One region of the Bradyrhizobium sp. U531 genome, then DNA from elsewhere that is predicted to be linked to it. Evidence: predicted binding sites of a transcription regulator. Region 1 holds the regulator's gene; the other holds the start of a gene.
The links. Region 1 encodes PhoB, which activates phosphate uptake and scavenging genes when phosphate is short. Its sites were predicted from a motif close to TGTCATNNANCTGTCAT; they were not measured.

Region 1 (7,655 bases):
ACTGCAAAATGACCGATCTGTCCGTATCCGTGAGTTCGAACGCTCATCTGGCGTCGCATCCGCTGCCGGAAGCGCCCGCCAAGGTGACGGTGCGCAACCTCAACTTCTATTACGGTGAGCACCACGCGCTGAAGAACATCAACCTGACGCTCGGCGCCAACCGCGTCACGGCGTTCATCGGCCCGTCGGGCTGCGGCAAGTCCACCCTGCTGCGCATCTTCAACCGGATGTACGACCTCTATCCGGGCCAGCGCGCCACCGGCCAGCTGATGCTGGACCAGACCAACATCCTCGACCCCAAGCTCGACCTCAACCTGCTGCGCGCCCGGGTCGGCATGGTGTTCCAGAAGCCGACGCCGTTTCCGATGACGATCTACGAGAACATCGCCTTCGGCATCCGCCTCTACGAGAAGATTTCGAAGTCCGAAATGGACGGTCGCGTCGAGAAGGCGCTGCGCGGCGGCGCACTGTGGAACGAGGTCAAGGACAAGCTCAACGCCTCCGGCCTGTCGCTCTCCGGCGGCCAGCAGCAGCGCCTGTGCATCGCCCGCACCGTCGCGGTGCGCCCCGAGGTGATCCTGTTCGACGAGCCCTGCTCGGCGCTCGACCCGATCTCGACCGCCAAGGTCGAGGAGCTGATCCAGGAACTGTCCGAGAACTACACGATCGCGATCGTCACCCACAACATGCAGCAGGCGGCGCGCGTCTCCGACAAGACCGCCTTCATGTATCTCGGCGAGCTGATCGAGTTCGACGACACCAGCAAGATCTTCACGTCGCCGACCGACCGGCGCACGCAGGATTACATCACCGGCCGGTTCGGCTGAGGAGACGCAATATGGGTACCGAACATACCGCAAAGGCCTTCGACACCGACCTCCAGGAACTCACCCGCCTGGTCGCCGAGATGGGCGGCATCGCCGAGCGCATGATCGTCGATTCCGTCGACGCCCTGATCCGCCGCGATGTTCCGCTCGGCCAGCGCGTCGTTACCGTCGACGCCGAGCTCGACGCGCTGCAGAGGCGCATCGAGGAGCGTGCGGTGCTCACCATCGCCCGCCGCCAGCCGATGGCCGTCGACTTGCGCGAGATCGTCGGCGCCATGCGCGTTGCGACCGATCTCGAGCGCATCGGCGACCTCGCCAAGAACATGGGCAAGCGCGTCGCCGCGCTCGAGACCGATTTCCATCCGCTCAAGCTGTTCCGCGGCCTCGAGCACATGACCGACCTCGTGCAGCAGCAGGTCAAGAGCGTGCTCGACGCCTATGCCGCGCACGATCTGCCGGCTGCGATGGCGGTGTGGAAGGGCGACGAGGAGGTCGACGCGATCTGCACCTCGCTGTTCCGCGAGCTCCTCACCTACATGATGGAGGATCCGCGCAACATCTCGTTCTGCATCCATCTGATGTTCTGCGCCAAGAACATCGAGCGGATCGGCGACCATGCCACCAACATCGCCGAGACCGTGTTCTACATGATCGAGGGTCAGGCGATGACCGACAAGCGGCCGAAGGGCGACATGACGACCTTCGCCACGACGGTCCCCAATACCTGAAGACCTAAGGAGCCACGACCCGATGGGCGCACGCATTATGGTGGTTGAGGACGAGGAAGCTCTCACCGAGCTTCTCCGCTACAACCTCGAAGGCGACGGCTATGACGTCGAGACGGTGATGCGCGGCGACGACGCCGACACCCGGCTCAAGGAGCACATTCCCGACCTGATCGTGCTCGACTGGATGCTGCCGGGCCTGTCCGGCATCGAGCTGTGCCGGCGCCTGCGCACGCGGCCAGACACCAAGCAGCTGCCGATCATCATGCTCACCGCGCGCGGCGAGGAGAGCGAGCGGGTGCGCGGGCTCGCGACCGGCGCCGACGACTACATCGTCAAGCCGTTCTCGGTGCCCGAGCTGCTCGCGCGCGTGAAGGGCCTGCTCAGGCGCGCCAGTCCCGAGCGGCTCGCCACCGTCTTGGCCTATGGCGACATCGAACTCGACCGCGACAAGCGCCGCGTGGCGCGCTCGGGTCGGCCGATCGATCTCGGCCCGACCGAATATCGCCTGCTGGAGTTCTTCCTGGAGCATCCCGGCCGCGTGTTCTCGCGCGAGCAGCTGCTCGACAGCGTCTGGGGCCGCGACATCTACATCGACGAGCGCACCGTCGACGTCCATATCGGCCGCCTGCGCAAGCTGCTCAATCTCGGCCGCGAGCAGGACCCGATCCGCACCGTCCGCGGCGCCGGCTATGCGCTGGACGATCGTTTCGCGAAGGCGGAGCAGACGTAAGGGCGGGCGTGTTGTTGGTTCGCAGCTGCGGCCACGATCTCAGCTGTCATCCCGGGGCGCGCACAGCGCGAGCCCGGGATCCATAACCACAGGCCGTGGTTTGGCGAAGACTCGGTGTGACCATCTCGCGCAACAATTGCGCCCTGTGGTTATGGATCCCCGCGTTCGCGGGGATGACACCGAGTTGGTTGAGGCGCCGCCGAGTGACGGCTGCCGTCCTTGCAGTCAGCGAGATCAGCGACCTCAGCGCGGACCCGGCTTCGCCGGTGCGCGGCGGCGATCGGCGGCGGGCTGATACGCCACGCGCGAGTGCTGGGCGCAGTAGGGCAGGCCGGAGAGTGCCTTGCCGCCGCAGAAGAAGAAATCCGGGCTCGAGGGATCGCCGACCGGCCAGTGGCAGGTCGCCTCGTTCAATTCGAGCAGCGACAGCCGCTGGCTCATCGGCACGACGTTGTCGTAGGTAACGGGCTCGGCCTCGACTTCGACCTCGAAGGCCTGCGCCAGCGCGGTGTTGCCGCGGGCGATGGGGCGCGTCACCCGCATCATGTGCTGCGCGGGGCGCGCCTTGCGCGGTCGCGGCGCTGCCGATGAAGGGCTCTTGGCACGGCCGGACAAGCCGAGCCTGTGCACTTTGCCGATCACGGCATTGCGGGTCACATTGCCGAGCTCAGCTGCGATCTGGCTGGCCGACAATCCGGCCTCCCAGAGCTTTTTCAGCTGCTCGACGCGATCGTCGGACCAGGTCAAAACCGTCATTGCACCCTTTCCCTCGCCGCGCGGCTGCCATGCTGGCGCCCTTGCGGCGAATGCCTAAGCTTCGAAAAACCCGTGCCGCCAGAATCCCTTAAGGCTCGCCGGGCGTGTGACTGACGCCCGAACGTTTACGCCGGTACTTAAGGACTCTTGGGATCAGAACCGCTGCACGAGATGTCGTATCTGACAGCCCAAACGCTACAATATGGCGTGACTCACGCGCAAGAGTCCGCCGACTCGCTTCCACATGTTCCGTGGTGAAAAACCCGCAAAATCGCTACCGCAAGACTACGGAATCAGCGTTTCCCGAGGCTTTCCGGGTGGCATTGACACCCGTTTCACGGGGCATAAGATGGTCCCACGTGCCGCCCTTAAAAGGCGGCACGTTTCGTTTTCCGGGCCGGTCAATGGTGCGTTGCGCAATGCACGCGTCACACCGCCTCAACATCAAGTGACCGTCATGACTAACAGCGCAGCCCCGCATTTGCTCCCCGTTTTTGCCAGGGCCGACCTCGGTTTTGAGCGCGGCGAAGGCTGCTGGCTGATCGCGACCAATGGCGATCGCTATCTCGACTTCACCTCGGGCGTCGCGGTGAACGCGCTCGGCCATTGCCATCCGCATCTGGTCAAGGCGTTGCAGGAGCAGGCGACCAAGCTCTGGCATATGTCGAACCTGTTCCAGAGCCCGGACGGCGAGAAGCTCGCAAACCGCCTGTGCAACGAGAGCTTTGCGGACTTCGTGTTCTTCTGCAATTCCGGCGCCGAGGCGCTTGAGGGCGTGATCAAGCTGGTCCGCCATCATCACTCCTCCAAGGGGCACCCGGAGCGCTATCGCCTCATCACCTTCGAAGGCGCCTTCCACGGCCGCACGCTGGCGACGCTCGCCGCCACCGGCTCCGCGAAATATCTCGAGGGCTTCGGGCCGCCGATGGACGGCTTCGACCAGGTGCCGCATGGCGACATCGAGGCCGTGAAGAAGGCGATCGGGCCAGAGACAGCGGGCATTTTGATCGAGCCGATCCAGGGCGAGGGCGGCGTGCGTTCGGCGCCGCCGACGTTCCTCAAGGCATTGCGCCAGCTCTGCGACGAGAAGGGGCTGCTGCTCGCCTTCGACGAGGTACAGACCGGCATGGGTCGCAGCGGTGATCTGTTCGCCTATCGGCGCACCGGCGTCACGCCCGACGTGATGTCGCTGGCGAAGGCGCTCGGCGGCGGCTTCCCCATCGGCGCGATCCTGGCGACGTCGGAAGCGGCGGCCGGCATGGGCCCCGGATCGCACGGCTCGACCTTCGGCGGCAATCCGCTGGCGATCTCGGCGGCCAACGCCGTGCTCGACGTCATGCTCAAGCCCGGCTTCTTCGACCACGTGCAGAAGATGTCGCTGCTGCTCAAGCAGAAGCTCGCCTCCGTGATCGACCGCCATCCTGACGTCGTCAGCGAGGTGCGCGGCGAGGGCCTCCTGATCGGCATCAAGGCCGTGGTGCCCTCCGGCGATCTCGTCGCGGCCCTGCGCAACGAAAAGCTGCTTACGGTCGGCGCCGGCGACAATGTCGTTCGTTTCCTGCCGCCGTTGATCGTGACCGAGGCCGAGATCGAGGACAGCGTCATCAGGCTCGAGCGCGCCTGCACGGCGATCTCGTCCATACAGACCAAGCGGGCGGCAAGCTGATGAGCAAGTCCCCTGCCAAGGCGCCGAAGCACTTCCTCGACATCAACGAGCTGCCGCTGTCGGAGCTCAAGCGCATGCTCGCCGCTTCCTCCGCCATGAAGGCGAAGCAGAAGGCGCAGCAGCCGGTGCGGCCGCTCGAAGGCAAGACGCTGGCGATGATCTTCGAGCGTCCCTCGACGCGCACCCGCGTGTCGTTCGACGTCGGCATGCGCCAGCTCGGCGGCGAGGCGATCATGCTCACCGGCGCCGAGATGCAGCTCGGTCGCGGCGAGACCATCGCCGACACCGCGCGCGTGCTGTCGCGCTATGTCGACGCCATCATGATCCGCATCCTCAATCACGATGCGCTGTTGGAGCTTGCGGCCAACGCCACCGTGCCCGTCATCAACGGCCTGACGCGGCGCTCGCATCCATGCCAGGTGATGGCCGACCTCATGACCTATGAGGAGCATCGCGGGCCCATTGAGGGCAAGACGGTGGCCTGGACCGGCGACGACAACAACGTGCTGGCGTCCTGGGCGCATGCCGCCGAGCGCTTCAAATTCCAGCTCAACGTCGCCACCCCGCCGGAGCTCGCGCCGAAAAAGGCGATGCGCGACTTCATCAAGGCGACGGGCGCGCCGATCGTGCTCGGCACCGATCCGGAAACCGCCGTGAAGGGCGCCGATTGCGTCGTCACCGACACCTGGGTGTCGATGGGCGACAAGGAGGGCGAGCACCGCCACAACGTGCTCAAGCCCTATCAGGTCAACAGCAAGCTGATGTCGCTCGCCAAGCCCGATGCGCTGTTCATGCACTGCCTGCCTGCTCATCGCGGCGAGGAGGTCACCGACGAGGTGATCGACGGTCCGCAATCGGTGGTGTTCGACGAGGCCGAAAACCGCCTGCACGCGCAGAAGGGCATTCTGGCCTGGTGCTTCGACGCGGTGAAGTAGGCGGCTCTTATAGCCCGGATGGAGCGCAGCGAAATCCGGGTTCTCGACGCGGGTAACGACCTCCCCCGGATTGCGCTGCGCTCCATCCGGGCTACTTGGGCCGTCGTTCCGGTGACGGAATGCGAGCGCGCCTCTTTCATTTTGCACCGACCGACCCCAGATAACGCCCATGATTTCCCAATCCCCTGACATGAAGACCGGGTCCGAAGGCCCGGTCCGCGCGCCGTCCGCGGTTCCGATCGACGATGCCGTGCTGCCCTACGAGGTCGATGCGCTCGACGTGCGTGGCCGCCTGGTGCGCCTCGGGCCGGCGCTCGACGACATCCTGACCAAGCACGATTATCCCGCGCCCGTGGGCAAGCTGCTCGGCGAGGCCATCGTGCTGACGACGCTGCTCGGCTCGGCGCTGAAATTCGAGGGCCGCTTCATCCTGCAGGCCCAGACCGACGGCCCGGTGTCCTTCCTGGTGGTGGACTATCAGGCGCCGGATCGCCTGCGCGCCTATGCGCGCTTCGATGCCGAGCGCCTTGGCGAGGCCAAAGACTCCGGCACGCTGCTCGGCCACGGCCATCTCGCCATGACCATCGACCAGGGCCCCGACATGAGCCGCTACCAGGGCCTGGTCGCGCTCGACGGTGGCAGCCTCGAAGACGCCGCCCACGAATATTTCCTGCGCTCCGAGCAGATCCCGACCAAGGTGCGTCTCGCGGTCGGCGAGGAGTGGCGCTCCAACGACGGCGGCAAGCATCGCTGGCGCGCCGGCGGCATGCTGATGCAGTTTCTGCCGAAGGCGCCGGAGCGCGCGCGGCAGGCGGACTTGCATCCCGGCGACGCCCCTGATGGCGTCGAGGTTCACGCGGTCGCGGAGGACGATGCCTGGGTCGAGGCGCGCTCGCTGATCGAGACCGTCGAGGACGTCGAGCTGATCGACCCCGAGCTCTCTGGCGAGCGGCTGCTGTTCCGCCTGTTCCACGAGCGCGGCGTGCGCGTGTTCAACCCGATCGATCTCAAGGCGCAATGCTCCTGCTCGCGCGACGCGGTCGCCTCGATGCTCAAGAGCTTCTCGTCCGACGATCGCGCCGCGATGGTCAAGGACGACAAGGTGGTGGTGACCTGCGAGTTCTGCAGCTCGGTCTACCAGTTCACGCCGGATGAAGCGGGCGTGGAAGACGCATAGCCAGCTCTCGTAGGGTGGGCAAAGGCGCACTTGCGCCGTGCCCACGAATTCTCTCGATCGCGAAAGCTACGTGGGCACGCTTCGCATTGCCCACCCTACCGCGCCGACTGTGGTCGCCCCCCTGTCAACCGGCTTGCGCAAAAATATTCCACTTTACCGAAATTCGGTTTCGGCGTATCACTCGCCCATCCCGGCTCACCAGGAGGGGCGATCTCGAGGTCGTCTTGATCGCGAGCCGGGCTTGCGGTGGACGCGGCAGCGTCGGCACGAGATGGGGCGGGCAGGGCAGGGTGTCCCTGTGAGCCCGAACCCCGCGTGCGGACGAGCGGCGCTGTGAAGTTCGTCTCGCCATGTTTGTCCGGCAACGTCGACAAGGCCGGGAGATAATGTGGTGACCAGCGAACGCGCGTACGGCAAAACCGTGTGGTCCTGGCCGTCGTTGCTACGGTCAAGCCGTTCGAAGATGCGCGCGAGCCCAACCGGGCAGACGGTATCGTCAATTCGAACGGTGAGGGAGGCCAAAGGAAAGTTCGGCTCCCGGGAGAGCACGGCATAAGCCGTCCGACCATCGCGCAGGGAAGGCCGAGTGATCGGCGCCACCTGTATGCTGCTGTGCGGTTCTTCCTGCGTGTGCATTTCGCGCAGCGGACCGCGGGTGCGATGTCGGCACCCGGCCTTCCCTGCGCCCTCCTGGATTTAGAGGGTGGAGCGACGATGCAAAGCTCGGGCGAACAAGCCGCGAGAACGCGAAAGCATGTCCGCCAACCCCACTCAGTGTCATCGCCCGCCTTGTGCGCGATTGCGCACGGGGGCGGGCGATCCAGTACTCCGAGACC
Region 2 (7,655 bases), on a different contig from region 1:
AGGGAACGTTCTCGAATTCGTAGGTGATGACGTCGACGTCGCCGGCGAACAGTTCGAGCGCTTCGACATCGGCATATTCGGCGCAGGTCGCGTTCAGGACGACATCGAAGGCCGGCGAGTCCGGATCGGGCGAGAAGATCTGGCAGCGCAGGCCGAGCCGCGCCGCGGCCATCGCCAGCATCCGCCCCAATTGTCCGCCGCCGAGGATTCCGATGGTATCGCCAGGCTTCAGCTTGACCTGCTTTGCGTCAGTCACGCCTTGTCCTCCGGACGCTCGGCAACGGCTTCGGTCTGCGCCTTGCGCCAGGCGGCGAGGCGATCGGACAGGGCCGTGTCGGACAAGGCCAGGACGGACGCTGCCAGCAGGGCGGCATTGGTCGCGCCGGCCTTGCCGATGGCGAGGGTGCCGACCGGGATGCCGGCGGGCATCTGGACGATCGAATAGAGCGAATCGAGCCCCTTGAGCGTCTTGGATTCGACGGGAACGCCGAACACCGGGAGTTCGGTCAGCGCCGCCGCCATGCCCGGCAGATGCGCGGCCCCTCCGGCTCCGGCGATGATGACCTTGTAACCTGCGGCCTTGGCGCCCTTGGCGAAAGCAAACAGCCGGTCGGGGGTGCGGTGAGCCGAAACGATGCGGGTGTCGGCGGCGACGCCGAGCGCGGCAAGCGTGTCGGCGGCATGCCGCATCGTGTCCCAGTCCGACTGGCTTCCCATGATGATGGCGATCGGCGCGGTCATGACGATAATTGTGCTCGAAAAACAGAAGGATAGGCCAGATTAACGGTTCCGGCCGGCGGCTCGCAAGGCGGTGGCAAGGAGAAGGAAATCCACTATCCTGTCTTGGTGAATCCCCGCAAGCCTTCATTGAGCAGGATGCCCATGAAGAAACCAAAAAGGGCAGGCGCTGCGAAGGCCAAAAAGGGCCGGAAAACCAGCGCCGGCCGGTCCAAAGCCGTCTCCAGACGACAGACCAAGCCTGCCGCGAAGCCGCCGCGGCGGGGCGCGTCGGGCGACGGCGCAGCCAGGGACGCCAAGGCGACGATCCGGGACCTGCGGGCCAGGCTCAAGGAGGCGCAGCGCCGGGTCGCGGAACTGGAAGCCGCGGCCGACACCGATTTCCTGCTCGAGATTCCAAACCGGCGCGGCTTCGAGCGCGAGCTCGCGCGCGCCATTGCCTACATGAAGCGCTACCGCGCCAGCGGGGCCCTGATCGTGCTCGATGTCGACCGCCTCAAGCCGATCAACGATTCGTTCGGTCACGGCGCCGGCGATGAGGTGCTGAAGGCGATTGCAGCCACGCTGACGCGGCAGATCCGCGCCTCCGACGTCGTCGGACGTCTCGGAGGTGACGAGTTCGCGATGCTGCTGTGGAATCTCAGCGAGACCGATGCCAAGGCGAAGGCGGCTATCTTCGAGCAGGCGGTCGACGAATTGTCCTTCGTGTTTCGCGGCCAGCACGTGACCGCGGGCGCATCCGCCGGTGTCGCGCTGCTGGGATCGCATTCCGATGCAGGCCGCGCGCTGGAGGAGGCCGATGCCGCCATGTATGTGCGCAAGGCGCATCGGCGGCACGAGCCGCGGATCAGGCTTGTCAGCAGCTGATCCTACAGCGTCGCCAGATCGTCCGGCACGTTGCCGAACTTGCGCAGCAGCGTGGCGTCGCCGAACTCGCCGGTCATGGGATCGCCGCTGCGGCTGAACGCGACCGCGCCGATGTGGCCGGCACCATGCGCCAGCATTTCGGCGCGCCGTAACGCGGCCGTCGAACTCTGGCATTCTTCCGCGGCGCCGGCGACAGGCGAGCCGTCGGCGTCGATCAAGAAGGGCATTGCAACGTAATAGGTCACGTCTGACATGGCGTTGCTCCGATGGAGCATGATCCGGAAACGAAGGGCCGCGTCAGCATCGACAGGATCATGCCTTGAAATAACAGTGCGATCTCATCGCGCTCTCGAACTCAGGCGGCGCTGTTGCTCCGCGCCCTGCTGCGCGACGTCTCCGGGATGCAGCCGGCGGAGATCGCCGCGTGCAATTCCTCGAGCTCGGCTTCCAGATATTCATTGGCCATGATCAACGCCTTGATCGTGCTCCGCAGATTGCCGTCGCACATCGCAATGGCCTGGTCGCAGGCCTGTTCATAATGGCTGTTGTCGAGAAGGGCGGCTGTCGACATCTGCGTTTCCTCGGCGTCTCGTAGGGGACACCCGGATGTTCTTATTTTGTTCTTTTGGAGTCAAGCGGATTCGATCCGGCATCGCGGGGCCGCGCGCCGGGCCTGTGGATCAGGCGATGATGTCCGGGGTGATCTGATCTTCGATGAACGCGATGCGGTCGCGCAACAACAGCTTGCGCTTCTTCAGCCGCTGCAACCGCAACAGGTCGGGGGCGGGCGATTGATGCAGTGCATCGATCGCCGCATCGAGATCTCGGTGTTCCTGCTGCAACCGGGTGAGCTCGGATTCGAGTTCACGCTCGTCTTCATTGGTCATGTCTGCGGTGGCCGAAAACCGATAGGCGTGAGACTCTAAGGCTGTGGATGCCCTGTGGAAATTATCGTCCTTGCGCGGCGTGATCGCAAGCGATCTGCGACCCTCGCTCGCCGATCTCCAGCAACATATTTCTGCGGATCGCCGAAGTGCCACGCAAGCGCATTGATATCATGGATTTTTCCCGCGTGGTTCCTTTACTCACGCTTCGTTACATATGAAATTTCAAAAATGACACTGCGACGACGGATACCCATCGACAGATCGAATCGGTGATGTAGACTTCCTTGTCCGGATCGAATCCTGAGGTTCAACCCTACCGAGGAGGTTTCGAATGACAATTCAGGCACATCTCGTTGAATTGGAGCGGAAGCACAAACTTCTCGAAAACGAATTGCACGACGCTCTCGTGCACCTTTCAACAGACGACCTGCAAATTGTTGAGTTGAAGCGCCGGAAGTTGATGGTCAAGGACCAGATCGAGCGTCTGAGGCACGGCGACACGCTCCACTAGTAACCCCCCGTAACAGCGTAGAGTTGACCGCACCCTATCCAGCAGGGATGAGAGCCTATGCGCTCATCCCTGCTGTTGGATGTGCACCACGCAAAAATGTTTGCGCGGTTTAGATGTCTGCGAGCTCGGCGACGTGATCTGCGATCGCGAGCGATGACGTCAGTCCCGGCGATTCAATGCCGAACAGATTGACCAGCCCTGCAACGCCGTGATCGCGCGGGCCCTGCATCAGGAAGTCCTGCGTCGCCACCGCGGGCGGTACGATCTTCGGCCGGATCCCCGAATAGCTCGGCATCAACGCGCCGTCGGGCAGCGTCGGCCAGTATCTGCGGATCGCCGGATAGAAGCGCTCGGAGCGTGACGGATCGACCTCGTAGTCGATCGTCTCGATCCATTCGACGTCGGGGCCGAAGCGCGCCTGCCCTGCCATGTCCAGCGTCAGATGCACGCCGAGGCCGCCGGGTTCGGGCACCGGATAGATCAGGCGCGAGAACGGCGCTTTGGCATTGCAGCTGAAGTAATTTCCCTTGGCGAGATAGGCTGGCGGAATGCGGTCCAGCGGCATGCCGTCGATGTTGCGCGCCACCTTCGTCGCCGACAGCCCTGCGGCGTTGACGAGGAGGCTGCATTGCAGCGTCATCGGCGCCTCGCCGCCGGCCTCGACCTCGATCACGCCGTTCGCCGCCTTGGCGCGGATCATCGGGGTGTGAAACGCGAAGGCTGCGCCGGCTTCCTCGGCTTCGCCGCGCAGCGACAGCATATAGGCGTGGCTGTCGATGATGCCCGTCGACGGGGACAGCAGCGCGGCATCGCAGGCGAGCGCCGGCTCCAGCGCACGTGCGGCCTCGCCCGTGAGCAGCTGCATGTCGAGCACGCCATTGGCCTCGGCATGCGCCTTGATCGATTGCAGCTTCTCGGTCTCTTTCGGATTGGTCGCGACGATCAGCTTGCCGCAATTCTTGTGGGGGATGCCGCGTTCGCCGCAGTAGCGGTAGAGCGCGTGCTTGCCGTCGACGCACATGCGCGCCATCCAGCTCCCGGCCCGGTAGTAGATGCCGGCATGGATCACCTCGCTGTTGCGCGAGGAGGTGATGGTGCCGATCGCCTCGGCCTCCTCGAGCACGATGACCTCGCGCCCGGACTGCGCGAGCTTGCGGGCCACGGCGAGCCCGACCACGCCCGCTCCGATGACGATGGAATCGACCTTATCCATGGTTGTGCAGGATGTCCGCTGGACGCGCCGGTGGCATTCGGCCTGGAAACAGCGGCGCGGGGCCGGTTTCCGTTAAGGAAGAATTTATCATGTCAGGGCAATTGCCGTATTTCACGTCAGATTTTTCTGTTGCGCGTACAGGCGTTTACCCGATCCAAACCCGTGAAGCCAGACAATCCGACGTTGAAATCGCGGGTGGCTGATGGCTGAGAAGAACTGGCACGAGGGCAGCACGCTTCCGATTGCTGTGCAGGCCGTGGTGTGCCTGGCCAGCACGGTTGCGCCTGCGCGCGCCTATGCGCTCTCGGACAACTTTGCCGCGCCGAGCTATCTCGGCCAGCTCGATCCCAACGTGGTCTGGGAAGTCCTGATCGCGGGTATCGTGGTCTGTGCCTTCCTGGCCGCGATCGCCCTGTGGATCCATTCCTCGCTGCGCCGGACCCGGCGTTTGCAGTTGCGGCGCAACGCCTTTGTCTCCTCCGCCATGAACAACCTCAATCAGGGCGTGGTGATGACGGATGCGCAGCGGCGCATCATCTTCTGCAACGACCGCTATCTCGAGATCTACGGCCTGACGCGCGCGGATGTCTGGGCCAACATGAACGGTTACGAGCTGCTCGAGCTGCGCCGCAAGCGCGGGGTACTCGGCGTCTCCGACGACGAGTTCTACGACAAGGCGGCCAGCACCAACGGCCTGATCACGGAGCTGCCGGACGGGCGGGCCATCCTGGTGAAATATTTCGTGCTGCCGAACGGCGGCTCGGTGGCGACGCATCTCGACGTCAGCGAGCAGCGCCGGCTGTCGCGGCAGCTCGCCTCGACCAAGCAATTCCTCGAGACGGTGCTGGACAATGTTCCGGCCTGCGTGGCCGCCAAGAATATCGAGGACGGCCGCTATATCTTCGCCAACAGCACCTATGAGCGGTTCTGGGGGTTCTCGCGCGATCATGTCGTCGGCAAGAATGCGCGCGAGCTGTTCGCGTCCGCCTCGGCCGACAGCATCGAGGCGACCGACCGGGCGGCGCTCGATTCCCCGGACGGTCAGTTCCGCAACGAATTCGAGGTCGATCGCGCCGGCGAGCGGCGCATGGTCGCCTCGATCCGGATCGTGGTCCGCAACGAAAGCAACAAGCCCGAATTCCTGCTGCTGGTGTTCGAGGACATCACCGACCGCCGCTCGCTGTCGAAGGAGCTGGAGAGCGCCAAGAAGTTCCTCGAGCTCGTGGTCGACAACATCCCGGTGGCGCTGATCGTCGAGCAGGTCAAGGACGGCCGCTATCTGCTTGCCAATCGCAGCGCGGAGACGATCCTCAACCGCCGCCGCGAGGAAGCCACGGGCCTGACCGCGTCCGACATCTTCAATCCCAAGGAAGCCAAGCTGATCATCGCGCGCGACGAGGCCGCGATCAAGAAACGCGGGATGATCACCGAGGAGCACCCGATCTCGACCAAGGACGGCCTGCGGCTGTTCCTGACCCGCCGCGCCACCGTGCTCGGCGACGGCGGCGAGCCGCAATATCTGATCAAGACCCACGAAGACGTCACCGACCGGCGGCAGACCGAGTCGCGCATGGCGCACATGGCCTATCACGACGGCCTCACCGATTTGCCGAACCGCGCCGCCTTCCTCCAGGCGCTGACCCAGATGATCGAGGCCTGCGAAGGCACCGGCGAGGAATTCGCCGTCCTTTGCGTCGACCTCGACGGCCTCAAGGAGGTCAACGACGTCTTCGGCCATGCGCTCGGCGACAAGCTCCTGATCGAGGTGGCCCAGCGGCTTCAGGATTCCGCCCGCGGCGGCGTGGTGGCGCGCCTGTCCGGTGACGAATTCGGCCTCATCATCGACGGCAAGCAGCCGGACGCGGGTCTTGCCCTGGCGCAGCACCTCGGCGAGGCCGTCGCCGAGGAATTCCAGATCGACGGCCGGGCCGTCCGCGCCGGCGCTACCACCGGCATGGCGATATTCCCGCACAACGGCACCGACGGCGCCTCGCTGCTCGCCAATGCCGGTGCGGCGCTGTTCCGCGCCAAGCAGAAGTCCCGCGGCACGATCAGCCTCTACCAGCCCGAGATGGACCAGCAGATCCGCGATCGCCGCGTGCTGCACCAGGACCTGTCGATGGCGATCAAGAACGGCGAGCTTTCGCTCGCCTTCCAGCCCCAAGGCGTCGCCCGCCACAGCGTGGCCGAGAGCGAGATCATCGGCTTCGAGGCCTTGGCGCGCTGGCAGCATCCGGTGCGCGGCCAGGTTTCTCCGGCCGAGTTCATCCCGATCGCGGAGGAAAGCGGCCTGATCGTCGAGATGGGCGAGTGGATCCTGCGCGAGACCTGCCGCGAGGCGGCGTCCTGGCCGAAGCCGCTCCAGGTCGCGGTCAATCTGTCGCCGGCGCAGTTCATGCACGGCGACGTGGTCGGCCTCGTCCATTCGATCCTGATCGAGACCGGCCTTGCACCCGGCCGCCTCGAGCTGGAAATCACCGAGGGCGTGCTGATCGAGGATTTCGACCGCGGCCTTGCGCTGCTGCGCCGCCTGAAGGCGCTCGGCGTGCGCATCTCCATGGACGATTTCGGCAGCGGATACTCCTCGCTGAGCTATCTCCAGGCGTTCCCGTTCGACAAGATCAAGATCGACCGCGCCTTCATCATCAATCTCGGCCGCAACCCGCAATCGGCCGCGATCGTCCGCGCGGTGATCGATCTCGGCCACGGCCTCGAAATGTCGATCATCGCCGAGGGCGTCGAGACGGTCGAGCAGCTCGCTTTCCTGGCCAAGGAAGGCTGCGACGGCGTGCAGGGCTATCTGCTCGGCAAGCCGCTGCCGATCGGGAAATATGCCGGCCTCGTCGGCCGCGCCGAAATCATGGAGCTCGCGCTCAAGACCGGCTAGCGCGATTGCGAGCGAGGCGTACGCCGGTTCGCTTCGAGAAAGCGTGTGAGAACGGCCATCTCGAGCCGCGTTGCGATTTCATCGGAACGCAAATGGCTCTAGAGATGATGGGGCGCTTTGCTCCTGCTCGACGGCTTCATGGCGGATTACGACCTTGCGATCATCGGCGGCGGCCTGAACGGTGTCAGCCTCGCGCGCGATGCGGCCGGTCGCGGTCTGCGGGTCATCCTCCTGGAGCAGGGCGATCTCGGCGGCGCGGCCTCCTCGGCGACGCCGCGGCTGATCCACGGCGATTTGTCGGTGCTGGAACGGCGTGGATTCTGGCGGGTGCGCCGGGCGTTGGCCGAGCGCCGGACTTGGCTCCGGATCGCGCCGCATCTGGTCCGGCCGATGCGCTTCGTGATCCCCGCGCATTCCGACGAGCGTCCGCCATGGCTGCTGCGTGCGGGCCTGTATGTTTATGACGGCCTTACCGGCCGCGGCGGCCTGCCGCCATCGGCGACCCTCGACATCACGCATCATCCGGTCGGCAACGCGCTGAAGCGTCCGTTC

Region 2: the regulator PhoB is predicted to act here: its motif matches at 2,721-2,737, upstream of QRQ56_RS31835 (YdcH family protein).

What each region holds. Positions count from the first base shown of each region.
Region 1 covers NZ_JASVEN010000017.1:8,690-16,344, reverse strand. The annotation lists gene pstA (phosphate ABC transporter permease PstA) at 1-12, shown strand, start outside; gene pstB (phosphate ABC transporter ATP-binding protein PstB) at 9-827, shown strand; gene phoU (phosphate signaling complex protein PhoU) at 839-1,555, shown strand; gene phoB (phosphate regulon transcriptional regulator PhoB) at 1,578-2,285, shown strand; gene QRQ56_RS38085 (GcrA family cell cycle regulator) at 2,529-3,041, opposite strand; gene QRQ56_RS38080 (aspartate aminotransferase family protein) at 3,499-4,707, shown strand; gene argF (ornithine carbamoyltransferase) at 4,707-5,642, shown strand; gene QRQ56_RS38070 (Hsp33 family molecular chaperone) at 5,812-6,819, shown strand.
Region 2 covers NZ_JASVEN010000009.1:224,185-231,839, reverse strand. The annotation lists gene QRQ56_RS31865 (5-(carboxyamino)imidazole ribonucleotide synthase) at 1-256, opposite strand, end outside; gene purE (5-(carboxyamino)imidazole ribonucleotide mutase) at 253-741, opposite strand; gene QRQ56_RS31855 (GGDEF domain-containing protein) at 883-1,605, shown strand; gene QRQ56_RS31850 (hypothetical protein) at 1,608-1,859, opposite strand; gene QRQ56_RS31845 (hypothetical protein) at 1,961-2,176, opposite strand; gene QRQ56_RS31840 (YdcH family protein) at 2,286-2,492, opposite strand; gene QRQ56_RS31835 (YdcH family protein) at 2,824-3,003, shown strand; gene QRQ56_RS31830 (NAD(P)/FAD-dependent oxidoreductase) at 3,113-4,216, opposite strand; gene QRQ56_RS31825 (sensor domain-containing protein) at 4,419-7,103, shown strand; gene QRQ56_RS31820 (glycerol-3-phosphate dehydrogenase) at 7,242-7,655, shown strand, end outside.